One region of the Kosakonia cowanii JCM 10956 genome, then DNA from elsewhere that is predicted to be linked to it. Evidence: predicted binding sites of a transcription regulator. Region 1 holds the regulator's gene; the other holds the start of a gene.

Evidence for each region. Region 1 encodes PurR, which represses purine synthesis genes. Its sites were predicted from a motif close to CANGCAAACGTTTGCNTG; they were not measured.
Region 2: purT (formate-dependent phosphoribosylglycinamide formyltransferase) is a predicted target of PurR. The motif match lies at 1,755-1,772, and genes of this name have one in related genera.

The regions. Positions count from the first base shown of each region.
Region 1 covers NZ_CP019445.1:3,263,235-3,268,425, forward strand. The annotation lists gene punC (purine nucleoside transporter PunC) at 32-1,228, opposite strand; partial or broken gene punR (DNA-binding transcriptional activator PunR) at 1,341-2,274, shown strand; gene purR (HTH-type transcriptional repressor PurR) at 2,271-3,296, opposite strand; gene cydH (cytochrome bd-I oxidase subunit CydH) at 3,594-3,683, shown strand; gene BWI95_RS15400 (MFS transporter) at 3,850-5,019, shown strand; gene BWI95_RS15405 (C40 family peptidase) at 5,064-5,191, opposite strand, start outside.
Region 2 covers NZ_CP019445.1:4,010,197-4,015,387, reverse strand. The annotation lists gene kdgA (bifunctional 4-hydroxy-2-oxoglutarate aldolase/2-dehydro-3-deoxy-phosphogluconate aldolase) at 1-476, shown strand, start outside; gene purT (formate-dependent phosphoribosylglycinamide formyltransferase) at 541-1,719, opposite strand; gene BWI95_RS19045 (YebG family protein) at 1,848-2,186, shown strand; gene yebF (protein YebF) at 2,245-2,595, shown strand; gene BWI95_RS19035 (tellurite resistance TerB family protein) at 2,688-3,353, shown strand; gene ptrB (oligopeptidase B) at 3,433-5,191, shown strand, end outside.

The DNA of each region.
Region 1 (5,191 bases):
ATTACGCCATTAGCGACAGTCCCGTCAGCAACTACCCGCGCGCGGAGGAGGGCTCACGCACCTCATCCTGCTCTTCGTCTGCGCGATGCTGAATGCCATAACCGAGTGCCGCGAGCAGCACCATGGCAAGCATCACGCTGGTGGTGGTCAGCAGCGGGGTAATGATCAGCCACGAAACAACGAGGCTTGCGAAGAAGCAGAGCCCCAGTTGCAGGGTATTCTGCAACGCCGCCGCGCGGCCCGTCGCCTGCGGGAAGGGACGCAGCGCCCGCGCCACCACGATAGGGTAGATCGCGCCATTTGCCATCGCCATCAGGCAGAAGGGGATCAGCAGCGCAGTGAGCGAGACGCCGGGAATAAAGCCAACTGCCCAGGTCGCCAGCACGCTCAGAGCAAAGCCGCTCAGTAACCACGGCAACATGCGCGAACCCTGCCATTTTTGCAGCGCTGCGCGGCAGCCGTAACCACCAATCAGGAAAGCGAAGGTTTGTGGCACATAGCTCAGGCCAATTACCGACGGGCCATAGCCCATCTCATGCAGGATAAACGGCGAGCCGGTAAGCCAGGCAAAGAAGCTGGCGGAGCAGGCGGCGTAGATCATCACATTGCCGCGATAATCGCGGGCGCGCAGCAGATCGAGAAAGGTGAGTGCCTGCTGGTCATGCGCCACCTCTTTTACCGGCGATTTGAGGCGGAAAACCGGGATCATCAACACCACGGTGATGGCCAGCAGGGTGGCGAAAATCGCCTGCCATTCAATATGGGCCAGCAGCCAGGCGCCGAGCAGTGGGGCCAGCGCCGGGGTTAAGCCGACCAGCGGCATAATGGTGGCGAAAATACGGTTAACGCGGTGCGCCGGGTAGTGATCTGTCACCAGCGCCTGCCAGCTAACGGTGGCGGCGCAGACGCCGACGGCCTGCACAAAACGCAGCACCAGTAGCCAGGTAGCATCGCGCACCCAGAGGGTGCCAAGGCAGCCCAGGGCGAAAATAGAGAGACCAATCAGCAGAATTGGTTTGCGACCATAACGATCCGACAGCGGTCCCCACAGCAGCTGCGCCACCGCGAACCCGGCCAGGAAAAGGCTCAGCGAGGCGCTGATCACGGCGGGAGAGGTGTTTAAATCTTGCTGAATCGCGCTGAAAGCGGGCAGGTACATGTCGGTGGCTAAAAAGCCCAGCACGCTTAAGCCCGCGAGCCAGACTAAAAATCCTTTGCCAGGTTGCATTCTCATTTCTCTTTAATTGCAGGTAATCAGGGTGGGGAAGTGTAAGGAGTGCTTTCCTGGTTGTGAAACGCTAATATTTGCACATTGGTTTCAAAAATTTTGCAGGCAGAATATGTGGTCAGAATACTCCCTTGAAGTGGTGGATGCCGTAGCGCGGAATGGCAGCTTTAGCGGCGCGGCGCAGGAGTTGCACCGCGTGCCTTCTGCGGTGAGCTACACCGTACGCCAGCTGGAGGAGTGGCTGGCGGTGCCGCTGTTCGTGCGCCGCCACCGCGATGTGGAATTAACCCCCGCCGGCGTCTGGTTTTTAAAGGAGGGGCGGTCTGTTATCAAAAAAATGCTGATCACCCGCCAGCAGTGTCAGCAGATCGCCAACGGCTGGCGCGGCCAGTTGCCGATTGCCGTCGATAACATTGTAAAACGCGCCCGCACGCGGCAGATGATTGTCGATTTCTACCGTCACTTCAGCGATGTTGAACTGGTGGTCTACCAGGAGGTGTTCAACGGCGTCTGGGATGCGCTCGCCGATGGCCGTGTTGAACTGGCGATCGGTGCCACGCAGGCCATTCCCGTCGGGGGGCGCTATGCCTTTCGCGATATGGGCACTTTAAGCTGGAAGTGTGTCGTCTCGCGTCAACATCCGCTGGCACAACTCAACGGTCCGTTAAGCGATGAGACGTTGCGCAACTGGCCGTCGCTGATTCAGGAGGATACCTCCCGCTCGTTGCCGAAGCGCATTACCTGGCTGCTGGATAACCAGAAACGGGTGATGGTGCCCGACTGGGCCTCGTCGGAAGCGTGCCTGTCAGCGGGGCTCTGTGTGGGGATGGTGCCAGCCCATTTTGCCCGACCGTGGCTTGATAGCGGTGACTGGGTGGCGCTTGAACTGGAAAACCCGTTCCCGGATGCCGCCTGCTGCCTGACATGGCAACAAAACGAGGCGTCGCCTGCGCTGAACTGGCTGCTCGATTATCTGGGCGACAGTGAAACGTTGAATAAGGAGTGGCTGCGGGAGCCGGAGTAAGGCTCCCGCGGGAGGGGATTAACGGCGGTAATCGCGGAAGGGGCCATCGGCCACCGAGCGGCGCTCAACCAGGCGCGGATGCACTTCAATCGACTGCGACTGTTCACGCTTATTCACAATGCGATCGAGCAGCATGGTGAATGCCGTTTCGCCCAGCGAGTCCTTCGGCTGATGGATCGTCGTCAACGCGGGGGTAAAGAAGCGCGAGTTGCGCACGTTGTCATAGCCGATAACGGAGATATCCTGCGGCACGCGCAGCCCCATCTCATCGGCAGCGCAGAGGGCGCCCATCGCCATAATGTCGCCGCCGCAGAAGACTGCGGTGGGGCGCGAGGACTGGCCGAGGATCTGCTGCATGGCCCGGTAGCCGGACTCCGGCTCAAAGTCGCCCTGTACAATCCAGTTTTCCGGCACGTTGATCATCGCTTCGTTCATCGCCTTCATAAAGCCAGCCAGACGGCCTGCGCCGGTGTTGCGCTCCAGCGGACCCGGGATCACGCCGATGTCGCGATGGCCGCGCTCGATCAGGTAACGACCGGCCATATAGCCGCCCTGGAAGGCGTTATCGATCACTGAATCGGTGAAGTCTGCCTTCGATTCGCCCCAGTCCATCACCACCATCGGAATATGGCGATACTCTTCTAGCATGGTGAGCACGGTTTCCGGGTACTCAGAGCACATCACCAGCAGGCCATCGACACGCTTTTGCGCCATCATCGACAGATAGGCGCGCTGCTTCTCCTGGCTGTTCCAGGCGTTGCCGAGGATCAGGGTGTAACCCTTCTGGAAACACTTCTTCTCAACCGCTTCGATGATCTCGGCGAAGTAGGCCGCTTCACTGCTGGTCGCCAGCAGACCAATCGATTTGGTGTGATTCACTTTCAGGCTGCGCGCAACGGCGCTTGGCGAATAGTGCAGCTCTTTGATCGCCGCCCAGACAGCGTTGCGCGTCTCTTCGGCGACGAAACGGGTTTTGTTAATTACATGTGATACGGTTGTAGTGGAAACGTTTGCTCGTTTCGCGACATCTTTAATCGTTGCCATCAGATATTACTCCAGACCATATCGTAAGCTCCTGATAATTCGGTAGGTAAACGTTTGCCTTTAAACACCCTGAACTCATCAAAGTGAGTGCGGTACGCCGGGAAAACGACACTGGACGTCAGGAGGGGAGTCAATGGCCGGTACGCTAATAAATTTAGCGTCGAATTTTGTCTGATCTTGAGCAAAAGGGGAAGTATTAAAACCGTTCTGCTGGCAAATCACGCAAGATTTTTCCCATATTTTGTGCAAAAATGCGCAGGCTCACTTTTTGTGGGGAAATTAAATGGAGAAAAATTGATGAGCACCGATCTTAAGTATTCACTCTTCACTACCGTCATCGTTCTGAGCCTGATCGTTTTCGGCGCGCTGACCGCTGCACTGCATTGATCTGATGCGAGGGAGAGCCTTCTCCCTCGGTTCTTGCGTCCCCATTGTTACCCGTTGCGCAATAAACTTTTCTCCGTACGCTCACTTCTGTTTTTTGTGACACCTGTCATACTTTTGCCTTTCGCGACCCGGTAGAGGGTCGGCATGTCCATTTCGGAGTCAAAAGATGAAAATAAATTTCCCCCTGCTTGCCCTGGCGATAGGCGCCTTTGGGATTGGTACCACCGAGTTCTCCCCGATGGGGTTACTGCCGGTGATTGCGCAGGGTGTTGGGGTCTCGATTCCGGCGGCGGGGATGCTGATCAGCGCCTATGCCATCGGCGTTATGGTGGGCGCGCCGCTGATGACGCTGCTGCTTTCCCATCGCGGCCGTCGTAACGCGCTGATTTTCTTAATGGCGATCTTCACCGTCGGCAATGTGCTCTCTGCTATTGCGCCGGATTACGCCACCCTGATGATCGCCCGTATCATCACCAGCCTTAACCACGGCGCCTTCTTCGGCCTTGGCTCGGTGGTAGCCGCGAGCGTTGTCGCGAAAGAGAAGCAGGCCAGCGCGGTGGCGACGATGTTTATGGGGCTGACTATCGCCAATATCGGCGGTGTGCCTGCCGCCACCTGGCTTGGGGAGACGATCGGCTGGCGCATGTCGTTTATGGCAACCGCCGGGCTTGGGGTGATCTCCATGGTCTCGCTCTTCTTCTCATTACCGAAAGGCGGCGTGGGCGCGCGACCCAACGTGCGCAACGAGCTCGCGGTACTGATGCGCCCGCAGGTGCTGACGGCGCTGCTGACTACCGTGCTCGGTGCCGGTGCAATGTTCACTCTCTATACCTACATCTCACCGGTGTTGCGCACACTGACTGACGCCACGCCGGTGTTTGTCACCGCCATGCTGGTGCTGATTGGCGTGGGTTTCTCGATTGGCAATTATCTGGGTGGGAAACTGGCGGACCGCTCGGTAACCGGCACCCTGAAAGGCTTTTTACTGCTGCTGATTGTTATCATGCTGGCGATCCCGCTGCTGGCGCGCAGTGAGATTGGTGCGGCGATCGCGATGGTGGTGTGGGGCGCTGCAACATTCGCGGTGGTGCCGCCGTTGCAGATGCGCGTGATGCGTGTTGCCCATGAAGCACCGGGGCTGTCGTCATCGGTCAATATTGGTGCATTTAACCTGGGTAATGCCCTTGGCGCGGCGGCAGGTGGTGCGGTGATCTCCGGCGGTCTCGGCTACAGTTTTGTTCCGGTGATGGGGGCGATTATTGCCGGGCTGGGGCTGCTGCTGGTGCTCTTCTCCGGGCGTAATTCAGCGTCGCGCGTCTGTGCGGCGGCGGAGTAAGGCGAAGTAACACCTGCCGCGCGAGCGGCAGGTGGGAGAGGGAGTTAGCGAATGGTTTTCGGTGTCACTACGCGGCGTGCACCAACATAGTGGCGCTGCCAGTAATCTTCGCTTAATGAAGTGACCTGAATATCCTGGCCGCTGCGCGGTGACTGGATAAATTTGCCGTTGC
Region 2 (5,191 bases), 750 kb from region 1:
CTATCCGCGCCATTGCAAAAGAAGTTCCTGACGCTATTATCGGCGCTGGCACCGTGTTGAATCCGCAACAGCTGGCGGAAGTTACCGAAGCGGGCGCGCAGTTCGCTATCAGCCCGGGTCTGACCGAGCCGCTGCTGAAAGCCGCCACCGAAGGCACCATCCCGCTGATCCCGGGCATCAGCACCGTTTCCGAACTGATGCTGGGCATGGATTACGGCCTGAAAGAGTTCAAATTCTTCCCGGCGGAAGCGAATGGCGGCACCAAAGCGCTGCAGGCGATTGCCGGTCCCTTCTCCCAGGTGCGTTTCTGCCCGACCGGCGGCATCTCTCCGGCTAACTACCGCGACTACCTGGCGCTGAAAAGCGTGCTCTGCATCGGCGGTTCGTGGCTGGTTCCGGCCGACGCGCTGGAAGCAGGCGATTACGATCGCATCACCACACTGGCACGCGAAGCCGTTGAAGGTGCGAAGCAGTAATCAGCAGGCGGGTATGAAACCCGCCTGATAACAAGCCCGGACGCACTGCGCACCGGGCTTTTTTTTATCCGTTGACCTGCACCGCAGCAACAGCGGCCACGGCGCGCTCGACCGCACTCTCAACATCCTCAGCCACCGCCAGCGCGACGCCCAGACGGCGCGATCCTTCAATCTCCGGTTTACCGAACAAGCGCAGCTGCACGCCTGCGCCAACGGCGTGGTGGAGATTATCAAAGGTGACGTTCTGGCTGTGCAGCTGCGGCAAAATCACCGCAGAGGCGGCCGGGCCGTACTGGCGGATCGCGCCAATTGGCAGGCCTAAAAAGGCGCGTACATGCAGGGCAAACTCGGAGAGATCCTGCGAAATCAGCGTCACCATGCCCGTATCGTGCGGGCGCGGGGAGACTTCGCTGAAAATAACCTCATCGCCGCAGACAAAGAGTTCGACGCCGAAAAGACCATGTCCTCCGAGCGCCAGCACCACCTCACGGGCGATCTGCCGGGCGCGCTCAAGCGCTGCGGCCGACATCTGCTGCGGCTGCCAGGACTCACGATAATCACCATCCTCCTGGCGGTGGCCAACCGGCGCGCAGAAGTGAACGCCATCCACCGCGCTGATGGTCAAAAGGGTTATCTCAAAATCAAACTTCACTACGCCTTCGACAATCACGCGACCGGCTCCGGCGCGGCCACCCTGTTGCGCATAGGCCCACGCGCTTGCCAGCTGGTCGGCAGATTTAATAAAGCTCTGCCCTTTACCTGAAGAGCTCATTACCGGCTTCACAATGCAGGGCAGGCCGATTTCGCCCACCGCCTGGCGGAAGCTCTCTTCGCTATCGGCAAAACGGTAGCTCGACGTAGGAAGCTGCAACTCCTCTGCCGCGAGGCGACGGATCCCTTCCCGGTTCATCGTCAGTTTTGTGGCGCGCGCGCAGGGAACCACACGCTGCCCGGCTGCTTCCAGTTCAATCAGCGCGTCGGTGGCGATAGCCTCAATCTCCGGCACAATAAAATGCGGTTTCTCCCTGGCGACCAGCGCTTTTAACGCCTCGCCATCAAGCATGTTAATCACATGGGATCGGTGCGCGACCTGCATTGCTGGCGCGTCCGCATAGCGGTCAACCGCAATCACTTCGATACCGAGCCGCTGACATTCGATAGCCACTTCTTTGCCCAGCTCGCCTGAGCCTAATAACATCACACGCGTGGCTGCCGGACGCAGCGCAGTTCCTAAAAGAGTCATAGCGAAGTACCATTAGAAAAAAGTGGGCGCAGTATAACGAAAACGTTTGCGTCTGTCTTTTTCACTTGCGGTGGTTTTTTCATCGCGCTATTATACTGTACAAATACACAGTAAAACGAGGCTGCATCATGGCGGTAGAAGTTAAATACGTAGTCATTCGCGAAGGTGAGGAAAAGATGTCTTTTGCCAGCAAAAAGGAAGCCGATGCTTACGACAAAATGCTCGACCTGGCGGAAGTGCTGGGCGACTGGTTAGGCACCGGTCCGGTCACTCTGGAAGAAGAGACCCGTGAACGCATGGCGATGTGGCTCGCCGAGCAAAAAGATGCGCTCAACGGCATTCTGAAATCCGGCAAACTGCCCGGCACAGAGAGCGAAGAGGGCGCACCATCGGCAAAAAGTGTTGAAGATGAAGCTTCTGACGCGGTCGACATTAAAAGCGCCAGCAAGCGGGCGAAAGTCGCCTGATCTTGCACCGCCAGCAATTTGTACCATGCTTTGAATGGGTATTAACCAGGAGATAAGCATGAAAATAGCAGGGGTAGTAACCGGTCTGTTTTTGCTGGCGGGCAGCATGGCGGCAGATGCCGCCGCGCAGAAGGTCGTGAAGTTTCCTTCCTGTGAAGGGCTCAACGCTGAGGGCATCGCCGCCAGCGTTAAGCGCGACTATCTGCAAAACCGCATTGTGCGTTGGGCAGACGATCAGAAAAAAATTGGTCAGGCGGATCCGGTGGTATGGGTTAATCCGCAAGAGGTCACCGGCAAAGGTGATAAGTGGACGGTGCCGCTCACCGTGCGCGGTAAAAGCGCCGATATTCACTACCGCGTGATGGTCGACTGCCCGGCGGGCAGCGCGGCCTACAAAACGCAGCCATAGCGCCGAAATTTTCCTGATCTTTCCAGATACAGACACTTCCTGACATCTCCCTCGCTTACTCTTGCCTGACGAAAGCGGTTAAGCGAGGGAAAATCATGAACTGGTTAAATCAATTACAGTCGCTGCTGGGTCAGAAAAGCGGCGCATCGACGTCCTCCTCCTCAGAGGGTCAGGGCTTAAATAAGCTTCTGGTGCCGGGAGCACTGGGCGGTCTTGCCGGGCTGCTGGTTGCCAACAAATCATCACGCAAACTGCTCGCCAAATATGGCACTGGCGCGCTGCTGGTCGGCGGCGGGGCAGTTGCCGGTACGGTGCTGTGGAACAAATACAAAGACCGTATTCGCGAAACCCATCAGGATGAGCCGCAGTTTGGCCAGCAGCAGTCGCCGCTGGACGTGCGCACCGAGCGTCTGATTCTGGCGCTGGTCTTTGCGGCGAAAAGCGACGGTCATATTGATGAGCAGGAGCAGGCGGCAATTGAGTTGCAGCTGCGCGAAGCGGGCATCGAAACCCAGGGGCGGGAGCTGGTGGCGAAAGCGCTGGAGCAGCCCCTCGATCCGGCGCGGCTGGCACAGGGTGTCAAAAATGAGGAGGAGGCGCTGGAGCTCTACTTCCTCAGCTGTGCGGTTATCGATATCGATCACTTTATGGAGCGCAGCTATCTTAACGCGCTGGGCGATGCGCTGAAGGTGCCGCAGGACGTCCGTGAAGGCATCGAGCAGGATCTTCAGCAGCAAAAACGCGCCCTTACACCCTGAGCGCGATAACGTTTCGCTTGCAACGCGCGTTTGTTTTGCCACCCTTATAGGTATGGAAAACAGAAAAAAGATAAGTGCTATGTTGCCGAAAGCAAAAAAGATCCCCCACGCCATGACCGTTCATGGCGATACCCGCGTCGATAATTACTACTGGCTGCGGGACGACACGCGCTCTCAGCCAGAGGTGCTTGAATATCTGCATCAGGAGAATGATTACGGGCGGGAAGTGATGGCCTCCCAGCAAGCGCTGCAGGATGACCTGCTGCAGGAGATTATCTCCCGCATTCCGCAGCGTGAAGTTTCCGCGCCCTATATTCGTAACGGCTATCGTTACCGGCATATTTATGAGCCGGGCAATGAGTACGCCATCTATCAGCGCCAGTCGGTGCTCAGCTCTGAATGGGACGACTGGACAACTCTTCTGGATGCCAACCAGCGCGCCTCGCACAGCGAGTTTTACACCATGGGCGGCCTCGACATCTCGCCCGACAACACCATTATGGCGCTGGCGGAGGATTTCCTCTCCAGGCGCCAGTATGGTCTGCGCTTTCGCAATCTGGAGACCGGCAACTGGTACCCGGAGGTGCTCGATAACGTCTCGCCAGATTTTGTCTGGGTGAATGACTCCGAGACCGTCTACTACGTGCGTAAACATGCCACCACGCTGCTGCCTTATCAGGTCTGGCGCCACACGGTCGGCTCGCCGACGCAGCAGGATGAGCTGGTCTACGAAGAGAAAGATGACACCTTTTACGTCGGGCTGAGCAAAACTACCTCACAGCACTACATCACCATTCACCTGGCCAGCGCCACCACCAGCGAAGTGTTGCTGCTCGATGCTGAACTGCCGGATGCGCAGCCGCTCTGCTTTTTGCCACGGCGCAAAGAGCATGAGTACAGCCTCGATCACTACCAGCACACCTTCTATCTGCGCTCCAACCGCGATGGCAAAAACTTCGGCCTCTATCGCACCAAAGTGCGTGATGAGCGGCGCTGGGAAGCGTTAATTCCCGCCCGCGATCACATTATGCTGGAAGGCTTTACATTGTTTACCGACTGGCTGGTGGTCGAAGAGCGGCAGCGCGGCCTGACAAGCCTGCGGCAGATCAACCGTAAGACCCGTGAAGTGGTCGGCATCGCTTTTGACGATCCGGCTTATGTCACCTGGCTTGCCTACAATCCCGAGCCGGAAACCTCGCGGCTGCGCTACGGTTACTCCTCAATGACTACGCCGGATACGCTGTTTGAGCTGGATATGGACACCGGCGAGCGGCGCGTGCTGAAGCAGACGGAAGTGGCGGGCTTTGACGCCAGCGACTATCGCAGTGAGCATCTTTGGGTAATCGCTCGTGACGGCGTTGAAGTGCCTGTCTCGCTGGTTTACAACCACAACCATTTCCGCAAAGGCGAGAATCCGCTGCTGGTCTACGGCTACGGCTCCTACGGGGCTAGTATCGATGCGGACTTCAGCAGCAGCCGCTTGAGCCTGCTGGATCGCGGTTTTGTCTGCGCGATAGCGCATATTCGCGGCGGCGGCGAGCTGGGTCATGCCTGGTATGAAGAGGGGAAATTCCTCAACAAGCAAAACACCTTCAATGACTTTATTGACGTTACCGACAGTTTGCTGGAGCAGGGCTACGGCTCGCCGCAATACTGTTACGCCATGGGCGGTAGCGCGGGCGGCATGCTGATGGGCGCGGTAATCAATATGCGTCCCACTCTCTACCATGGCGTGATCGCCCAGGTGCCGTTTGTCGATGTGGTCACCACCATGCTTGATGAGTCGATCCCTTTAACGACTGGCGAGTTCGAGGAGTGGGGCAATCCGCAAGATGAGA